Regions from separate parts of the Salirhabdus salicampi genome, predicted to be linked through region 1. Evidence: riboswitches for the same ligand, from Rfam matches in the RefSeq annotation. Region 1 holds a riboswitch; each other region holds the start of a gene.
The links. Region 1 has a riboswitch for cyclic di-GMP ahead of NLW78_RS02810 (EAL domain-containing protein). Riboswitches for the same ligand answer to the same signal wherever they lie in the genome.
Positions count from the first base shown of each region.

Region 2: it holds a riboswitch for cyclic di-GMP, as region 1 does, so the genes downstream of both, NLW78_RS04885 (diguanylate cyclase domain-containing protein) here and NLW78_RS02810 (EAL domain-containing protein) in region 1, are expected to answer to the same signal.
Region 3: it holds a riboswitch for cyclic di-GMP, as region 1 does, so the genes downstream of both, NLW78_RS01115 (hypothetical protein) here and NLW78_RS02810 (EAL domain-containing protein) in region 1, are expected to answer to the same signal.
Region 4: it holds a riboswitch for cyclic di-GMP, as region 1 does, so the genes downstream of both, NLW78_RS00680 (hypothetical protein) here and NLW78_RS02810 (EAL domain-containing protein) in region 1, are expected to answer to the same signal.

Region 1 covers NZ_JANBWE010000001.1:535,334-540,128, reverse strand. Annotated here, with positions in the region: gene NLW78_RS02820 (SIMPL domain-containing protein) at 1-466, shown strand, start outside; gene NLW78_RS02815 (hypothetical protein) at 675-968, shown strand; gene NLW78_RS02810 (EAL domain-containing protein) at 998-3,151, opposite strand; cyclic di-GMP riboswitch class I at 3,317-3,406, opposite strand; gene ilvA (threonine ammonia-lyase) at 3,579-4,595, opposite strand; gene leuD (3-isopropylmalate dehydratase small subunit) at 4,592-4,795, opposite strand, start outside.
Region 2 covers NZ_JANBWE010000001.1:919,310-924,104, reverse strand. Annotated here, with positions in the region: gene NLW78_RS04900 (hypothetical protein) at 1-76, opposite strand, end outside; gene sspL (small, acid-soluble spore protein L) at 187-324, opposite strand; gene NLW78_RS04890 (EAL domain-containing protein) at 373-987, opposite strand; gene NLW78_RS04885 (diguanylate cyclase domain-containing protein) at 950-2,797, opposite strand; cyclic di-GMP riboswitch class I at 2,865-2,948, opposite strand; gene NLW78_RS04880 (5'-3' exonuclease) at 2,971-3,837, opposite strand; gene NLW78_RS04875 (DUF421 domain-containing protein) at 3,996-4,559, opposite strand; gene NLW78_RS04870 (alpha-helical endospore appendage domain-containing protein) at 4,772-4,795, shown strand, end outside.
Region 3 covers NZ_JANBWE010000001.1:212,090-216,884, reverse strand. Annotated here, with positions in the region: gene NLW78_RS01130 (GNAT family N-acetyltransferase) at 1-368, opposite strand, end outside; gene NLW78_RS01125 (YaiI/YqxD family protein) at 438-890, shown strand; gene mgtE (magnesium transporter) at 903-2,249, opposite strand; cyclic di-GMP riboswitch class I at 2,607-2,691, shown strand; gene NLW78_RS01115 (hypothetical protein) at 2,757-3,278, shown strand; gene NLW78_RS01110 (DUF5667 domain-containing protein) at 3,293-4,132, shown strand; gene NLW78_RS01105 (copper resistance CopC/CopD family protein) at 4,254-4,795, shown strand, end outside.
Region 4 covers NZ_JANBWE010000001.1:134,039-138,833, reverse strand. Annotated here, with positions in the region: gene NLW78_RS00685 (DUF5667 domain-containing protein) at 1-911, opposite strand, end outside; gene NLW78_RS00680 (hypothetical protein) at 926-1,444, opposite strand; cyclic di-GMP riboswitch class I at 1,513-1,597, opposite strand; gene NLW78_RS00675 (pyridoxamine 5'-phosphate oxidase family protein) at 2,324-2,923, opposite strand; gene NLW78_RS00670 (CarD family transcriptional regulator) at 3,272-3,748, opposite strand; partial or broken gene NLW78_RS00665 (SpoVR family protein) at 4,031-4,489, opposite strand; partial or broken gene NLW78_RS00660 (FMN-binding negative transcriptional regulator) at 4,567-4,795, opposite strand, start outside.

The DNA of each region.
Region 1 (4,795 bases):
GCTTCAGTTACAGATAGATAGGGAGCATATTCAAACAAAGGAGTTTCACGTTAACATGGAATATGACTATGAAAATGGCAAACAAATATTCCGTGGATATCGTGTAACACACATGATGATCATTCAGTCCAACAACATTTCTAATATAGGTCAAATCGTTGATAAAGCTATATCGAATGGTGCTAATTATGTCTCAAACATTCAGTTCACCGTGTTACAATCGGACGTGTATTACGAAAAAGCATTACGTATGGCGTTGCAAAATGCACAAAAAAAAGCGTCATCGACTGCTGAAACAATCGGTGTATCACTTCACCGTACACCTGAACGGATTACGGAGTTAACAAGCACAAGCACTCCGCAAACAATGATAAATACAATGGTATCTAATGTTGAATTCCCAACCGAACCAGGTATGCTTTCTGTTTCAGCCAGGGTAGAGGTCGAATATACCTACTTTTCCTAGGATTGACTGAAATGCGTAAACATTTCAGTCTTTTTTTGTAGATAAACGCCTATTTTTTCAACCTTTTAAAAGGAATCATTGGTGCAGAACCCCCCATTATGAACCTATTTACGTTATTTTCTTCTACAATAATATATCTTATGTGCAAAAAACCAATCCGAAGAAACTTTCATAAAATGGTTATGAATTCACATAAGGGGGACTTTCAATGTATAATCAATTTCCACAATTTCCAGATCCAATGCAAGCGCAACATGGTGAGCAAGAACGAGTTTGGCCAGTTGTTCCTTTCTTATTAGGAGCAGCAGCAGGAACAGCTGCACAAGGGTTTCAAGGGTTTCAAGGGTATCAACCGTGGGTCGGATACGATTATGGCTATCCTTTTTATCACGGTTATGGACATTATCCTCATTATGATCACTATCACCATGGACATTACCATGGACATCACCATCATGGTAAGCTTCATCCATGGCATGGGCATGGACCTGGACTATGGTAAACAGAGAACGCTTGGTTTTCCAAGCGTTCTTATTGTTTGTTTTTATTTTTATATTGTCTTTTCAAAAAGCTAAAAGCGTTCGTATCAATAAACCAACCTTCTACAGATTTAGGTGACTGGGTTACTAAATGTTTTAACGTTTTGAGTAAGGAGTTCAATAGTTTCTGATCTTTTTCAGATAACTGAAATTGAACACCGTATTTATATATATCGAATCCAACATTCTCTGACCAAACGATTGTTCCTGAGAGCGTAATAGTCTTGCCACATAGGTTGGTTTCAAGGGTGTAAAGTACATCTGTTTCTAAATGTAATGGAGATATAAATTTCAAACCTTTAACACTAATATTTTCAACTAATACTTCAGCAATTTCCTCACTTTTCTGTAAGGATGGTTTACGAAGTATTGCTTTCAGGGGTAAGTGTAAAATGACACGCTTGTGTTTCCGTTCATCCGTTATGTCCTTTTCGTTTTTTGTTGATAACATTACTTTTTCTTCTAGGAAATTCGTCATCTTTAGATCCATAACAGGTTTACTAAACAGGTACCCTTGTACTTCATTACAACCGTTCAAACGAATTAAATCGTATTGTTTGACTGTTTCAATACCTTCAGCAACAACAGTCATGCCTAAGTCTTGTGCGAGATTAATAATATTTTTCACAATGGTAAGATCTCTTTCATTTTTTTCAAGATCTCGAATGAATGTACGGTCAATTTTTAACGTGTCAATAGGGTAACGTCGTAAATAGGAAATAGAAGAATATCCGGTACCAAAATCATCAAGCGCAATTCTGAATCCCATCTCCTTCAATTTTTCTAATTCTCTTTTCACTACCGTTTCAGCTGATAAAATCGACGATTCTGTAATTTCAATTTCAATAAACTGAGGAGACACACCTGTATCTTCGATAATTTTACCAATTGTTTCCGTTAATCCTTCATTTAAGAAATTCTTTGCAGATAAGTTCAGGGAAATCGTTTTTACATCATATCCATCTTGCTGCCACCTTTTAAGTTGAGTACAAACTGAGCGAAACACAAATGTAGAAATATCATCAATCATATTCCCTTGTTCCGCAATACTAATAAACTCAGCCGGAGATACAATCCCCCATTTCGGATGGCGCCAACGAATTAAAGCCTCCGCACCAACAATACGATTCATCGGTAACGCTAACCTTGGCTGATAAACCATGAACAGTTCGTTCTTTTCAATCGCATAATGTAGGTCCTTCTCTATAGATAATAAGCGATATGATTCATCGTTCATTTCCGGTGTATATATTTGATAATTGTTCTTGCCATAACTTTTCGCTTGTCTTAACGCAGCATTGACATGGTACATAATTGTATCAAACGTTTCCCCATCCTTTGGGTAAAAGCATATTCCCATACTAACAGTTAAAAAGATTTCTTCTGTTCCAATCGTAATGGGCCTTTCGAATTCTTGAATAATTTGCTGAAGCAACTTCTCATACGACAAATTTTTTGTAGTCAGTACCACTAAAAATTCATCACTTTCCAAACGGAAGAAAACACCATTTTTACCTGTGACATGTTGTATTCTTTGGGCGGCAACTCTTAATACTTCGTCCCCAATCATATGACCTAAAGAATTGTTAATTCGTTTAAAACCATCTAAATCAATATTTAACACTAATGTCTTTTGTTTGTTTTTTTGAATAATATGGGCGAAATATTTTTGCAATTCCTTTCGGTTAGGTGCCCCGGTTACTTCATCATAATTAACTGTTTCTTGTAATTTTTTTTGTATCAATTTTTGTCTCGTGTTATCTTGAATAATTCCAACTAATTGAACTAACTCATTATGTTCATTCAAAATAGGGATTGTTTCATCTACTACCCATACAATGTCCCCATTTGGTCTTACAATACGGTATTCATGAAGCAAGTTTTCCCCTGACCACAGCTTAGCTTGACGGTCTTCTACTACAGATTGATCATCGTGATGAATAAATTTTTTCCAGAGATCGGAATTATTAAAAAACACTTCTTTATTTACACCGTAAATGTACTCTATTCCTTTTGAGACATATAACACTTTCTTCTCAATCACATCGTATGACCAAATGCCAACACGAAGATGATTAACAATTTTACTTAGCTCTTTATACCAACCATTAGCAGATTGATAAAACGCATCATTATCTTTTCCCACTAAATACTCTCTCCTATGAATCTTGATTTTACCCCGCTTACACTTTCGCTAACAATATGTATCATCGAAAAGTATCCTAGCTACTAAGACTCTTCTATTTTCACACAAAAAAAGCACAATGATTCAAAATTGAATCAGTTGTGCTATCAACTGTGCATTCAATTTTGCGGCAACCCGGCTACCATAATTTCATACGAATCGTTAGGCCCGTGGCTTTGCGTCCCAGTTTTTCAACATGGTTTGCCAACTTATCACAAGATTGTATTTATAGTTATTTAGTAATAGGTAGATAGTCTTGTATAATGAATAAAATTATACGTTGTTTATAAAAAATGTTCAACTACATTTTGCTAAATATTTTGTGAATAGGTAGAAAGAAATAATAAAAAAGAAGATTTCATTCTGGAATGAAATCTTCTTTCTCTCTTTATGATATATTAATCAGTTGGTTTTGGTTGGCTAACGATTGTATATGTGCCATCTTTGATAAATCCATATTTCCACCACTTACGATCACTCCACAATGCTGTGATTGAAGGCGATGGCCGTGAACGAGTAATGCTGCAAAAGCACTTGCTCCTGCACCTTCAATTAAAGTTTTACTTCTTTCTAATGCACAAATCATTGCGGATGCAATGTCTGTATCCGAAACGGTTACGATGTCATCAACATATTGTTCTATAATGGGCAATGTTAAAACTCCTGGTTTTTTTACCGCAATTCCGTCAGCAATCGTACTAACTTGTCGTAAAGCAAACGGCCCTTGCTGGTGATAGCAGTTATACGTAGCACTAGCACCCTCAGCTTGAACTCCAATAACCTTGATTTTCGGATTAATAAACTTGGCTGCAACTGCAATACCACTTATTAATCCTCCTCCACCTATTGGGACGATTAACGTATCAAGCATTGGTTGTTGTTGGAGCATTTCCATTGCAACTGTACCTTGACCTGCCATTATATCAACATCATCAAAAGGATGGATAAATACACTATTGGCTTCCCGCTGTTCTTTCATGGCGGCTTCATATGCCTCTTGAAATGATTCACCCGTTAACACAACTTTAGCCCCATAACTCTTCGTTGCAATCACTTTCGCTTCAGGTGTCTTTTCCGGCATGAATATTTTTGCTTCAATCCCTTTTTTTGCTGCTGCTAGAGCTACACCTTGTGCATGATTACCAGCAGAAGCTGCGATAACTCCCCTAACAGCTTGTTGCTGCGTCAGTTGGGCAATTTTATAGGTAGCTCCACGTACCTTAAACGCCCCTGTTTTTTGTTGATTTTCCATCTTAAAATAAATGTTCTTACCTGTAACACGGTTCATCGTTTTTGAAGTTGTTAAGGGAGTACGATGTACGACATTCCCTAACTGTTCCATCGCATCCGTAATTTTTTGTCCATTTAAGCAATTCCCAACGTCTTCACTCTCCTCAATTATCATTTTACTTTTTCATACTGCTCAATTTTTTGTTCGTGAGTTAAGGTAACAGCAATTTCATCCCATCCGTTTAACAACATTTCTTTCTGATAAGAAGAAATGTCGAATTGTTCGTGAAATCCATTTTCATCCTTAACCGTTTGATTTTCTAAATTAACTGTAATGCTATAAGAAGTGCTTTCCGCGTTATTGATCAACGTTTC
Region 2 (4,795 bases), 380 kb from region 1:
CATTCCGGATCCATAAAAACGATATGTCAGTTTTAGATTGTAACTCTAGGTGATAGTATGGTTTATCTTGTAGCACTGACCTCACAACCCTTTCTTTTTTCGAAAAGTTTTCTATAATTCTTAACACATTTTACCACATCTTCGCTAATTCGTAATAAAAATAAGGTTATGGAGATCTCCATAACCTTAACTCTTCGTGTTTCGTTTTTTAGCTCTTTGTTCTAATTGTGATCTTGGTTGTTGATCTGCTACGTCCTCAGACAATCCCTGGGGATTAACACTTGAATCAACTTTTCCTTTATTACTTCTTCTTTCCTTTTTCAATGTATGAACACCTCCACGGTTTATTGTGCCATTGAAAAAGGAATTTATTTAAACGACCTTCGACTTCTTTATATAATCCGTTAGTTGTTCCTTAGGAATAGGCGGACTATAATAATATCCCTGAACATACAGGACTCCTTCAGATTTGAGAGCCTGTAGCTGTTCTTCTGTTTCTACTCCTTCTACTATCGTCAATAATTCCAAATCTTTAGCCAATTGTAACATTCGTCTAAGAATCGTACTGTTTTTCTTATCCTGTACGATATCCTTAATAAAGGAACGATCTATTTTCAAGACATCTAACGGGAGATCATGTAAATAAGTTAAGGAAGACAAACCTGTTCCAAAATCATCTAATGCAATTTGAATTCCTAAGCCTTTCAACTGTTGTAATATAGAAATCGTATTTGAAACGTTTTCCATTGCCGCCGTCTCTGTAATTTCAAACTTGATTTGACTTGGGTTTACTTGTGTCTCATCTAAGATATTGGAGATCATATCAACTAAATAATGATAATAAAACAATTTTGATGATAAATTAATGGATATAATGACATCTGGCCAGTTTTTAGCATCCTCACAAGCTTTCCGTATAACCCACTCTGTTAAATCCTTAATTAATCCATTATTTTCTGCAATAGGAATGAACCGATTGGGGGGCAACATAGCCGTACTGTTGATGTTTCCACCTTATAAGTGCTTCTACTGCGTGGATTTTATTTGTCTCTACATTGAGAATAGGTTGGTAATGGAGGAAAAATTCTTCTTCTTTATTTGCTTGTCGCAAATCAGCCGACAGCAAAATTTCCTCTTCTACATTCTCGCTTAACTCGTCATTGAAAAACTGATAACCATTTTTCCCTTTGTTTTTCACATTATATAAAGCACGATCTGCATACTTAATAAGATCATCCGCTGTTTTGCTATGATATGGATACAGTGAAATACCAATAGATGGGGTGACAACAATTCGTATATTCTCTACTTCGATTGGTTTGTTAAGAACGTCAATAATGTTATCAGCGATTTCAATAACGGTTTCTTTCGTTACATCTTTCAGCAAAATAACAAATTCATCTCCACCAAACCTGCCCATAACATCCTGTTCCCGGATACACGTTTTTACAATTTGGACCAGTTTCTGTAATAACTTATCACCTACATTGTGCCCAAATGAATCATTCACCCATTTAAATTGGTCGCAATCAAAATATAAAACGGCTAATGTTTCATTTCGTCTTTTTGCTTTTTGAATTACTCGTTTTAGTTCATATTCAAAATATTGCCGGTTGGGAATTTTCGTTAGCATATCGTAATACGCCATATCCGTTAATTTTTGTTCATATGTTTTTCGATCCGTAATATCCTTTGAGGATAGTACAATACTACGTATTTTTTTATCTTTCCCTACAATTTGAGTAAGGTTTGTTTCTAACCATATCCATTTCCCCTCTGCCGTATACTGCCGATATTCAATACTATTTGCTTTTTCATTGTACTGTTTCAATCCACAATTTATACTTTGTAATACTCTCCCAACATCTTCCGGATGAACCGTCGATATCCAAAAGCTATATTGCAACATCTGTTGTAATTGAAAGCCTAAGGCTTGTTCATATGATGGTGTCAAATAAATAATTTTTCCGTTGTCATCTATTTCTGCTACCATATCACTGGAGTGAGTAGCAATTAGTTCGTACCGTTTTTGACTATTTGATATGGCAAGTACACTTTTCCTATGGTCTAGTGTTGAGAATATAACTGAGATCGTAATTAATCCTAACGAAACAAGAGACACTTGTGCTGTTAAGAATTCTGGGTGAATAATGAAACTACTCCACGCAGTATCGGGGTGAACAGGTTCTTTTGAAATTTCAAACCCAGCCATAGCCGTATAATGCATTCCCGAAATAGCAAGTCCCATCAAAATCGCACTCGGTAAAATAAATGGACGATAGATTTTACCGCGATTGTTTAATTTTGATAGTAAAAGGAGTGCAAACGTAGATGCTACAATAGCTATGACAAAGGCAAGTGTTATATGATGAGCCGTGTGTTTCGTGTTAAAAGGAATGACCATTGCCTCCATACCAATCATGTGCATAACAGTAATACCAATCCCCATCAAAAATCCAGAAAGAATATACTTATATAAAAATTGGTTAAATACAACTGTTGAGTAAAAGGCGGTAAAAGATGTACCAACAGCTAATAACAAACTGAGCAATGTTAAAAGGCCATCGTATAAAATGGGAACGTTAATATCGTAAGCGATTAGACCAATGAAATGCATGGACCAAATCCCAATGCCCATTGTAAATGAGCCAATGATCATCCAAACTATTTGATGTCTTGTTTCCTTGTAATGTTGTACACGGTCGTTAATCGTTATTGCTGAATATGAGGCAAATATGGCGATTAAAATAGATAAAATTACCTCAGCCTGGTTATATGAAATGTCTATTTCACTCACAATGTTCTCTCCCTTTTAAGCGATATAAAAAGACAACTGCCCTTAAGTCGACAGTTGTCTTCTCATAAGAGGCGACCCGGCGATCATAGATAACATCTTTAGACCCGTAGTTTTGCGTCCCAGCATTTCTACTGGTTTGCCATTTTTCTCTATATTTAACCTTCTAATAATCATTACACAACAGACTTTATCTTTTGGATAGATTTTACCATCGAATTCATATCTAGTTCTTGCAACTTATGTGACACTTTCTCGATATCCATATCCCATTTTGCCGCTTCGAGGGAACAGTTAACAGGAACGTCACAATAAATTTTTGCTAGTTTTCTAGATAAATGTAACATTTCAAGGTGTTCACTTACTTTTTTTCGGACTCCATTTGGCAATTCGTCCAAATGTGCTAACATATTTTCGACGGTATGGTACTGGTGTAATAATTTAAGTGCGGTTTTTTCACCTACACCTTTCACACCAGGATAATTATCACTTGTATCTCCCATCAACCCTTTTAGATCGACAATTTGCGTTGGTGAAAGATTCTTTTCCTCATGAAAGTTTTGGGTGTTATACACTTTATAATTCCCTTGACCTTTTTTCATAATAGCTACTTCTACTCGCTCATCTACGAGTTGTAATATATCTTGATCCCCAGTCAAAATAAGCACATCATGATTAGTCCGATAAGATTCACTTAAGGTGCCAATACAATCATCAGCTTCATAGCCTTCCAAGCCAACATTAGGAACCCCAAAAGATTCCACTACATCTTTAACTAAATCAAATTGGGGTATCAATTCTTCAGGTGGTTCTGCGCGATTGGCTTTGTAAGGCTTATACAACTCAGAACGGAATGTTCGACTTCCCATATCCCAACAACAAATAACATGGGTCGGTTGAAACGTCTCGATTGCATTTAAGAAATATTTCAAAAAGGCGTAAATGCCATTTGTCGGCATACCTGTACTTGTTCTCATATAATTGCCAGAATAAGAGGTGGCAAAGAATCCTCTAAAAAGTAAAGCCATCCCATCTACTAACATTACTTTATCGTTATTATTCAATCGATTCGCTTCCTCTCTTTAAAAATCTACTTATTTATTGTAACACATGTCCGCAGTAAGAAGGGAATGTATAATTGTCCATGAACATTTGTAAAAAAGCAAAAAACAGCCATCCAATAATGAGATGGCTGTTTTCGTTATTGCAGATAATCTGGGTTTTGTTTTGAATGACCTTCCTCTATTTCGCTGAAAATATTTTCGTTGTTAACCTTAGGACTATAATTGGTCATGATTTTTTTAAACTCTCCGACTGTTAATGGCTTTGCATCATCGATTAATTCATACCCAATCTGACCATTTGGTTCTAGAGTAGCAACTTTTACATCCGCAATTTTGGTGATGCCTAGTTGTCGTAATCTCATTTCCAACTGATCAACAGTGAAACGTAACTTTTTTAAGTTTTCCACGTTTACACTACCGTTTTCAATGATGACTTTTGATTTGCCTGTAATAAACTTCTCTACAATATTAAATTTTAATTGTAAATATTCCATTATAATTAGTGTTCCAATAAAAATTGCTGATGCAACAAGTGTTCTCCATACACTCGTTTCAATGATTGGTTGAATAATTATAGAACCGATAGAAATCATTACTACCGTTTGGGCCAATGTCATTTGGGAGATCGATTTTCTTCCGGCTATACGCAATAGAAGAACTCCTGCAATAACAAGAAGCAATGAATTCCAAACTAAGCTCATGTTTTCACCTCTTTTACTTTCTTTAGTTACATATATTTTTTTCTTATTTTTGGTAAACATTCATGACTATTTTATTTTTTTGCATATAATTATATTTCATAAATTTAACACTTTTACAGTTAATTAAGGAAAGTGACTTACTCTATTTATCCAAACATAAGGTTATATTTTGCATATGGTATATTGAATACTTTAATAAGGGGGAAGAAAGAATGGGAATGCCAAATATCGATGAT
Region 3 (4,795 bases), 320 kb from region 1:
GCTGTTTCTAAATTTTCATTTGTATATAAAATCATTCTCTTCATATTCAATTCTATTGCTTTTTGAATACTGTACTCCATTAATGCCTTCCCTATTTTTAACCCTTTATAATCTTCAGTAACTCCTAATTTTGCAAGTTCGACTGTATCATGATCTACTTTAAGTATTGAGACAGTTCCGACAATGTGCTGTTCATATTTTGCAAAGAAGATAAAACCGCCCTGATCAATAATTGCTCCTTGTGGATCCTGTAATAACTCTTCATCCTCTGGCAATACTGTTACATATTTCTCTAGCCATTCGTAGGATATCTTCCGAAAATCGTTCGCGTATTTCGGGGCAAACGGTATAATCGTCACGTTGTTCATTGACCTTCCTCCTCGGTGACAAACATGATATTCTAATTATAGTACATTCTTTGGAAAGAGGGCGGAATTATGGAAATCTACGTTGATGCAGACGCATGCCCTGTAAAATCAGAAATTATCCATGAAGCAAAACAATTTCAAGTGCCAGTTTTGTTGGTCAAAAGTTATTCACATTTTTCTCATAGCCCTGATCCTGAAGGTGTATCAACGAAATATGTTGATACTGGTGCTGATTCTGTTGATTATCATATTTTACAGTTAGCACAAAAGGGAGATATTATTGTAACTCAGGACTATGGCCTAGCAGCACTTGGTCTAGGAAAAGGTTGTACGGTTCTTCACCATAAAGGATTTATTTTTTCACAAAAGAATATTGATCAATTATTAAATACCCGACACGCTCATGCAAAGGCTAGGCGTAGTGGGGCAAAGACTAAAGGGCCAAAAGCTTTGACAAATGAAGATAAAGAAAATTTTTCCCATTTACTTCGAAACATTTTAACAGAAAAAAGCTGTGAGTAAATCACAGCTTTTTTACGTTAAATGTGCAATAAACGCGGTTGCTATACCAAAATAGATAAACAAGGATAATATATCATTAACGGTAGTAATTAATGGCCCTGATGCAATTGCTGGATCGACATTTAATTTATACAATATGATCGGAATAATTGTTCCCGCTAACGTCCCTATAATTAATGTGATAACAAGTGAACTTCCAACAACAAGACCGAGAAACGGATTGTCTTGCCATACGTATGCAATAATTGCAATTAATAGGCCGCAAACAGTACCAATGATTATCCCTACACCAAACTCCCGTAAAATTAATTTGGTCACGACCGATTTATGTATATCCTTTTGTATAAGACCACGAACTACAACTGCTAATGATTGTGTACCTGTATTCCCCGTCATGCCTGCAATCATTGGCATGAAAAAGGATAATGCCACAACGCGAGACAGGGTTTCTTCAAATTGACTAATGATTGTACCTGAAACAACCCCAATAAAAAGTAACACAATGAGCCAAGGTAAGCGACGATACGCAGCAACAAAGGCTTTTGTATCAAAATCAATTTCTTTACCTGATGCTGATAATTTTTCAATATCCTCATTCGCCTCTTTTATGACAACATCAATAATATCATCTACGGTAACAATCCCTAAAAGTATATCATTTTGACCAACAACTGGGATTGCGACGAAATCATACCTTTCAATAAGCTGTGCTACCTCTTCCTGGTCAGTATCGGCATTAACAGAAATCACTCTAGTAAACATAATGTCTTCTATCTTTGCTTCAATATCAGCTAAAATTATTTCTCGATATGAAACAACACCAACTAAACGTTTTGCTTCGTCAATTACATATAAATAATTAATGGTTTCAGCTAGTTCGGCAAATGATTTTAATTTTTCAACCGTTTGTCTCACCGTATAATGTTTCGGTATCCACACAAAACGATTTGTCATTAACCGCCCTGCTGTTTCAGGAGGGTAGTTCATTAAATTCTGAACAATTTTGGATTCTTCTGTTTTCATTCCTGACAGGAGAGTTTCAACTTGCTCTTCGTCTAATTCTCCAATCATACTTGCAATATCATCATTGTCCATTAAATCCATTACTTTAGCAGATTTTTCAATCCCTAATTTGGTTAATACTTCTAGTTGTTTTTCTTTGTCTAATTCTTGAATTAAGTCTGCTAATTGTTCAGTTTCTAATAAAAGCAAAAATTGAACTTGTTGTTTCGCCTCTAGCAACTCATATATACGAGCAATATCATACGGTTGTAATTCATCTAGAACAGATTGAAAATCGTTCTTTCGTGATTTGTGGAGTATGTCAATAATATGATCTTTCGTATTATGCTCTGCCATAAATATGTTCCCCTTTGTGCCACGAATAACTGCTTCCCTATTTTATTTAACCAGACCATAACCACTATAAACATATTTCCATTAATATGAAAGGCTATCTTATATTATCTCCTACTCAAAATAAGGTATGTATGCTGTGCAAGTCAAAAAGGAAGCCATAGTCAACGTCGATATATATGAAAGTTATTTCCACTTCCATATAGGGAGATTGAATCATTTTTAAAGATGTGCTTGTCTTCAAAACGATTTCAACTATAATATGCTTAACAATTAAAAAAAGTTTTTTCCCACACCCCCAAAAGAGCATTTAAGGCTTCGTATATTGTAGTAGATTTAAGGGGTACTAAAATACAGTTAATTGTTTAATGGCAAACTTAGTGAAAACTAAGGACGCAAAGCTATAGGGGCTAATGGATTACACCTATGCCAGCCAGCTACCGGTTACTGGATAAACACATCCACGTAAGCGGATGTGTTTTTTATTAAGATAGGTAGGGAGGGGAATTGTTGAAGCGGCACATATTGTTAAGCTTAATCTTCATGTTCTTATTGGTCATCGTTCTCGCAGCATGTAAGAATGAGAATCAACGAGATGAGAATCATCAAAACAAGTTTGATGATCGAAAAGAAGAACAAGAAGTGTTATACGATAACGATGATTTCAACCTAATAGTATATGAAACTGATAGTTGGAACGTTGATGAAGAGAAAAAGGATGAACATAAGCTTATCGTATCCTTTCAAAATGAACAGTCAACAGCCATCATAACATCAGTCAATACAGAGAAAAACTTTGATGAAATTAAACAAGAACTAAAAACCGCCTCAGGAAACGTAGAGATTATTCAAAACAGCGCAAACCAAATATCCTTTAAATCAAAGCGAAAAAGTAGTATTCGAACTGATATTTACTTAGAAAAGCAAGATCATCATACGTATATCTACAGTTTTAAAACGCCTGTAGCCAAGTACGATGAGGCAGCTGCAGAAAGTATAAACCAATTCAAAACGAATATAACCATAAATTAAAAGGAGTGTATATTATGAAAAAACTAACAAGTATTGTCTTAAGTTTTGCTATTATAACCGGAGGACAAGTATTCGCCGATGAACATGAAACAGATGAGCGTGAAATAGAAGTTGTAAGCCCTGATTCAGATCTTTACGACACGACACGTGAAATGGAAGACGCAGAATATGCGTTAACCGAGGATTCGGTTGATAAGGTCATTCTTCAAGATGAATATGCCGATAAAAGATTAAAAGAAGCTGAACTCGTCATTGAGACAGGCGATGAGGAAAAAGCAGAAGAATTACTTGAAGATGCTGAAGAGAACGTTAGTGAAGCAGAAAGAGTGTTAACAGAAGCAGAGGAAAAAGGCGAAGATTTATCTGAAATTGAGAGAGTTGTTACAGAAAATGTTCAAAAACGTACAGAACAGTTAAATACGTTATTAGAACGTGAAGATTTACCACAGGCTGCAAAAAATAGTATTCAAAACGCATTAAAACACCAAGAAAAAGCTGTTACTAAACTACAAAAAGCTCTAGATAAAGCAAATAAAGCTTTAGAAGAAGCGGAAACTGAAGAAGAAGTAGAAAAAGCATTAGAGAAGGCTGAAAAAAAGGCTGAAAAAGCACTAGAAAAAGCGGAAAAGAAAGCGGAAAAGGCGGAAAAGAAAGCTGATAAAAAAGCGAATAAAGGAAAAGGTAAGAAAAAGGGTCACAAAAAAGATGATGATGACGATGAAGAACGCGAAGACGAAGAGCGTGAAGATGAACGCAAAGATGAAGAACGCGAAGGCGAAGAGCGTGAAGATGAACACAAAGATAATGATGATGAAGATGATGACGAAGACGATGATGACGAAGATGACGAATAATTTTTATAAGTAATGATTAGTAACCCTCCTGTTGGAGGGTTTTTATTTTTGTTTTTGTTAAAACCTATTGTATGGTAGCCTATATATAACCTAGTAAAAAGAAAGTAAGTGGTGTTCATCAATGAATCTACATGTTAAATTTTATTTATTCATTATCTTAATACTTTATAGTCTCGCTTTTCCTGTTGAAATTTACGCCCACTCTTCCATTGAAAAAACGTCTCCCCAGAACAATCGTGAAGTTACGGAAAACATAAAAAAAATTGAGATCTGGTTTCAAGACCCAATTGAAATCCATTCTGAATCTATCACGATAAATAGGGATGACGAAATGATAGATATCGGTAACGTGCATTTACGGAATGAACGTAACACTCACATCGAAATTATGTTTGATAGAACGTTACGTCCAGGCCATTATAGTGTCGAAATAGAGGCAATCGCTCAAGACGGAGATGTGATAAGGGAGAATTTTCAATTCTACATAAGTACAACTCATAAAGAAAACAATGAAACTAAAGATTTAAAACTGATTACTTCCAAGCCCAAAGACGGTGATTTAGTTAAGGGACAAGTTGATGAAATCGAATTATGGTTTAACGAACCTGTTCAAGTTGCAATGATGGGCTTATTTAACGATCAAAAACAAATGATTATGAATGA
Region 4 (4,795 bases), 400 kb from region 1:
TTAGAAGCATTGTTACGTTTGTTCTGCCCTTGTTCTCCTGCAACATTAGCTTTCTCAGGTTTCTGAGCCTCGTTACTACTTTCCCGTCCCTGAACTTCCCCTTCACTTTCTTCAACTTCTTGTTCTTCGGCTGAATCTACATCGTTTGCATGATTCTCTTTTTGCCCTTGAGCCTTTTCATTCGCGCCACTTGCACGATCCTGAGCTTCATTCTTTCTCTCTTCCCCTTGTTGTTTTGCGTCATTTGCACGTTCCTGAGCTTCGTTCTTTCTCTCTTCCCCTTGTTGTTTTGCGTCATTTACACGTTCCTGAGCTTCGTTCTTTCTCTCTTCCCCTTGTTGTTTTGCGTCATTTACACGTTCCTGTGCATCGTTTTCCTTTTTTTCACCTTTTTGGTTAGCTTTTTCAGCTTTCTGCAAAGCTTCTGCTAACTTTTCCGATGCTTTTTCTTGGTTTTCAATAGCTTTTGAAATTCCCTGTTTAGCTTCTGCCGGGAGATCTTCACGTTCTAATAACGCTGTTAAACGCTCTGTCCGTTCTTTACTCTTTACCGCAACAATTGTTGCTATCTCTGTAACGTCTTTTCCTTCTTCTTTCGCTTCTTCAAGCTTTCTCTCAGATTCTTCTAGGTGTTCATTATAATCTTCTAATAACTCTTCCGCCTTCTCTTCATCACCTGTTTCAATTGCTAGCTCAGACTCATCTAGACGGTCATCCGCATATTCATCTTGGAGTAAAGCTTTGTCCCCACTATCTTCTGTCAACTCGTACTCCACTTCCTCCATTAAACGTGTTGTATCGTATAAGTCTGAGTTTGGATCAACTACCTCATCATGTTCATCTGCAAAAGCTTGTCCACCTGCTAAAACTAACCCTGCGCTCAACGTTACACTTAATAATTGTTTTTTCATTTTTTATCCTCCCCTTATATGGAAATATTGTTTAATAATTTTTCGATTTTTTCTTTGTTTGCCTCGTATTCCGTTACAGGAACCATAAAAGTAAACACGTAAACATTATTATGTTCTTCTCTTAAATAAACCTCAGTTTTTATACTTTCGTTCCGCTTTGACTGAAACGATAAATAATTATCTTCTTCCTGGATGATTTCTACATCACCTGCTCCTGTTTTCAACTCTTGTTTTACTTCATCAAACGATTTTTCGTTTGGTACTACCGTTAAAATTGCTTTAACCTTGTCACCATTCAACATAACATTTAAACGATTGGAAGCTAATTTTTCATCAGTAATTTCCCAACCAGTTGTTTCAAAAACTGTAAGTTGGTCAGATTCATACATAGCCAATTGTTCTGGCTGGTCCCCGCTGGGTTCCTGTTGTGGGGGTTGCTCCTCATTTAGTGACTGGTCGCTTTTTTCCCCACCTCCACAAGCCGTTAACATAATAATAAACAGCGTAGAAATCATTAGTGTACTTTTCATCATCTCTTCACTCCTCTCAACAACGTCTAACAAAAGACACACCCCGTTTTAAACAAGGTGTGTCTTGTACAAACGGTAGCTGGCTGACATCGTCTAACGACTTTAGTCCCTATAGCTTTGCGTCCCTAACTTTCGCTAGGTTTGCCCTTATCAATATTTAGTTAGCACCATTATGGTTAAAAATATCTAAAAATCAATAAAGATTATTTCCTGTTGTGTATAAAGTTCGTAGTTTTCTTGTCTTTTTTGGGGGTGGTTATAAATTTTTTCTAGAAATATTTTAGAAAATCCTCAAATAGATATGATAAAAAGAAAATTGGAGGAAATCACATGCATTACTTCCCACTTATTCTTATACTATTAGTAATTTTCCTTAACGGTTGTCACTAGGTTCCCCATCCGTCCGGGTATCAAAAGACTCATTCATTACTAGCACACACTCGTTATCTTTCCGTTGCGTTTATCACGTAATATCTATCAGGTGGCGACCACATTACTTTGTAATATCATTTTTCACGTCATCTAATGAATTTTCCTTAATATCTTGGAAGCATTTGAAGATCCATTTTGCCTTAACTTGTATCGAATTGCCCTTTTCATGTTGTCGTCGAGCTTGTCATATAACCAAATCGCTTTGATTTCATCGGCGGTGATAATCCTTCTGTATAGTTTAGAAACCACCCTATCATCCGAACTCATTTAAGACATTTCTCCTTTTCTACTATTCTTATTCCGTATTATATACAATTATAGGTTAGTTCGCACATATTTCGTTTATTGTTTACTGGTACATTGTAGTTTTCTTTTAATGTTAAGATAAAGGATCCATCTTGATTTTTAATAAATCGTAAAGGAATACATTTCTATAATATAAAAACATATTTAAAAATTTTTTCTTTGTTTTACTTTAAAAAAATCTCCACCTTTTTGTTTCTCATCATCAGTTCCCCAATGAATTTTTTTGTCCATCTGTTTTAGCTTTGGAATATGTTTTGAACAGTGGATATACGCTTCATCAACTCTGATAACTACCCAACGTTCTGGTTTATTCCCTTCTTTTTCTTTAATATCATCAACCATCTTCTGTATCATGTTTAGTGAAGTCAATTCCTTATTTTCTATTATAGAGGCTTTACCATTGACGTGTAATCCAATGTTCTGCTCAAAGAAATCTATAAACATTAACCCTATATGAGGATTTTCAATTATGTTTCCTAAACTTGCCATAACACCATTTCCTTTGTACTCGGGATATATTAATGTTTTTTCATCAATAACCCGTACGAAACCTGCTGAGCCAGCTCTAAAAGAAGAATCACAGTTACCACTTGAATCAGCGGTTGCAATAAATACCATTCCTTGCTTTGATATAAACTCTGCCATTTCCTCATTTACGTAATTCAGCATTTGGTTTTCATAAAATGAGGCTGCTTTCTTTGTTGTTCCATATTGTTCTTGAAGTATTTTTTCACCTCTCGACATGTTTCCCGCCCTTTCATATATTCTTTTTTATATTTTAGCACATAGAAATGGGGAGGGTATTATTCAACTGATTATTATGAAATAAACCCGTTTAAGAAACCTGTCATTTTACTTCAATACAAAAAAAGCATTACCGTTGTTCCAGTAATGCCACCGTTTGTTGAATGTTGTAATTCCATAACAATGAAAGATTCTGTATCTTTCACCCTACATCCAGAGTGTAGACATAACAAAAGAGGTTAATAATTCTTAAAGTGAGTTGAATTTCGTTGTCCTTGAAATGTTTGACTTATTCCGAAAAAATCAGGCTATTTTTAGGGAGATATAAGACATGACCTAAAAATAGCCTTAACAAAAACCCTTTATATCATTTTCAGTAATCCCTTTAATTAATTTCAGTTCACTAATTAAAAATTCATGTGCGTTATCCAACATTTTTTTTTCGCTTGTATTAAGTGCTTTCTCTTTCTTCATACGCAGTAAATCACGTACAACTTCAGCACCTTCTTGTATTTTACCCGTTTTTATTTTGTCCGTGTTCACTTTAAACCTCTGTTTCCACGGTAATAATCTATCTGATTCTCCATGTTGAAAAATGTGTATAATGTGTTTTAATGCCATTATGTCAGTAACTGGGCGTATACCTGAGCTCACTATTTTATCCGTGGGAATCATGACCTGCATATTACTAATTAACATGTTTATAACATAATACTGTTGTTTTTTCCCCGAGATTTCCTTTTCTTCAATAGCTTTAACTGTACCTGTCCCGTGCATTGGATAAACGATGTTATCGCCAACTTGCAACAAATTATCCACCTCCATATATGGTAACCTGCTTAAGCTTAACACATTTAAAATATTTTAGCAAATATTTTATAATATCATAATTTTATTTTCAGTGTCAACGATTTATTTCGAGAATTAAAACAGAATGAACTGAAATTATGATTAAACCTAAATCACTCCGTGAAAATATACTACTACTGTTTAAACAAAACATTCTATCACAATTAAGGTGTACTGTTTGTTCAAAAAACACATTTTCTTCTTTATTCCAAACTTCTCGGCCCCGTTCAATAAACAAAAAGCCGCCCTTCAGGCAGCCTACAAATAACGCTTCTTCACTTTATCAGAATCACTTGAATACAGCACATTTCTTCCTTCCACAACGGTTTCCAGATGGACGGTGCGTCCCCACAGTTGATGAATATAAGGCGTCGTTTTTTCTAAATAGTTAAGATCTTACTCTGTTCCTTCGTAGTGGTGTTTCAAATACAATTCTCCATTTCTTTGGTAGTCTTCATTTTCTACTGTAATGTATGGATATCCTCCATTGACCCGCATGGTGATAAGCTAATCCAGAACTTCGGTCCAATCCTTTTCGATTACTTTATAATCTCGCCCTGAGTTTGGGGTAACCCCCTGTCGTTTCATTTCTTCCGTTGGATTATTGTACCGCTCCTCAATATCTTCAAAGATGGTAATACCGAGACAATAAGGATTAATTGATGTCTTCGATGACTGAATTATTCTTGAGTGAAGCTTCGCGAATTCAATTAGCTCACTTTCTATCCATAAAACGATTTACGGATTTTTCATATATAGTTCTCCTTCTATAATCATATTAAGCTAATTTATAATCACTCTCTTTTCTTCATAACTTCTGCTAATGCCTTAGAATTTAAATCTTTTTCCTCATATAATTTATCAATGATGTTGTGGTAGTCTTCTTCATTTCTATTTGGGCTTAGTTTATAAGCAGCTTGGACTTCTTGCACTTTAATTTTAAAACCAACAATACCCTTGATTTGTTTTTTCGTTTGTGAAGAAAGTTTCTCCCATAAAACTGGATTCCTACGATGCTTTTCA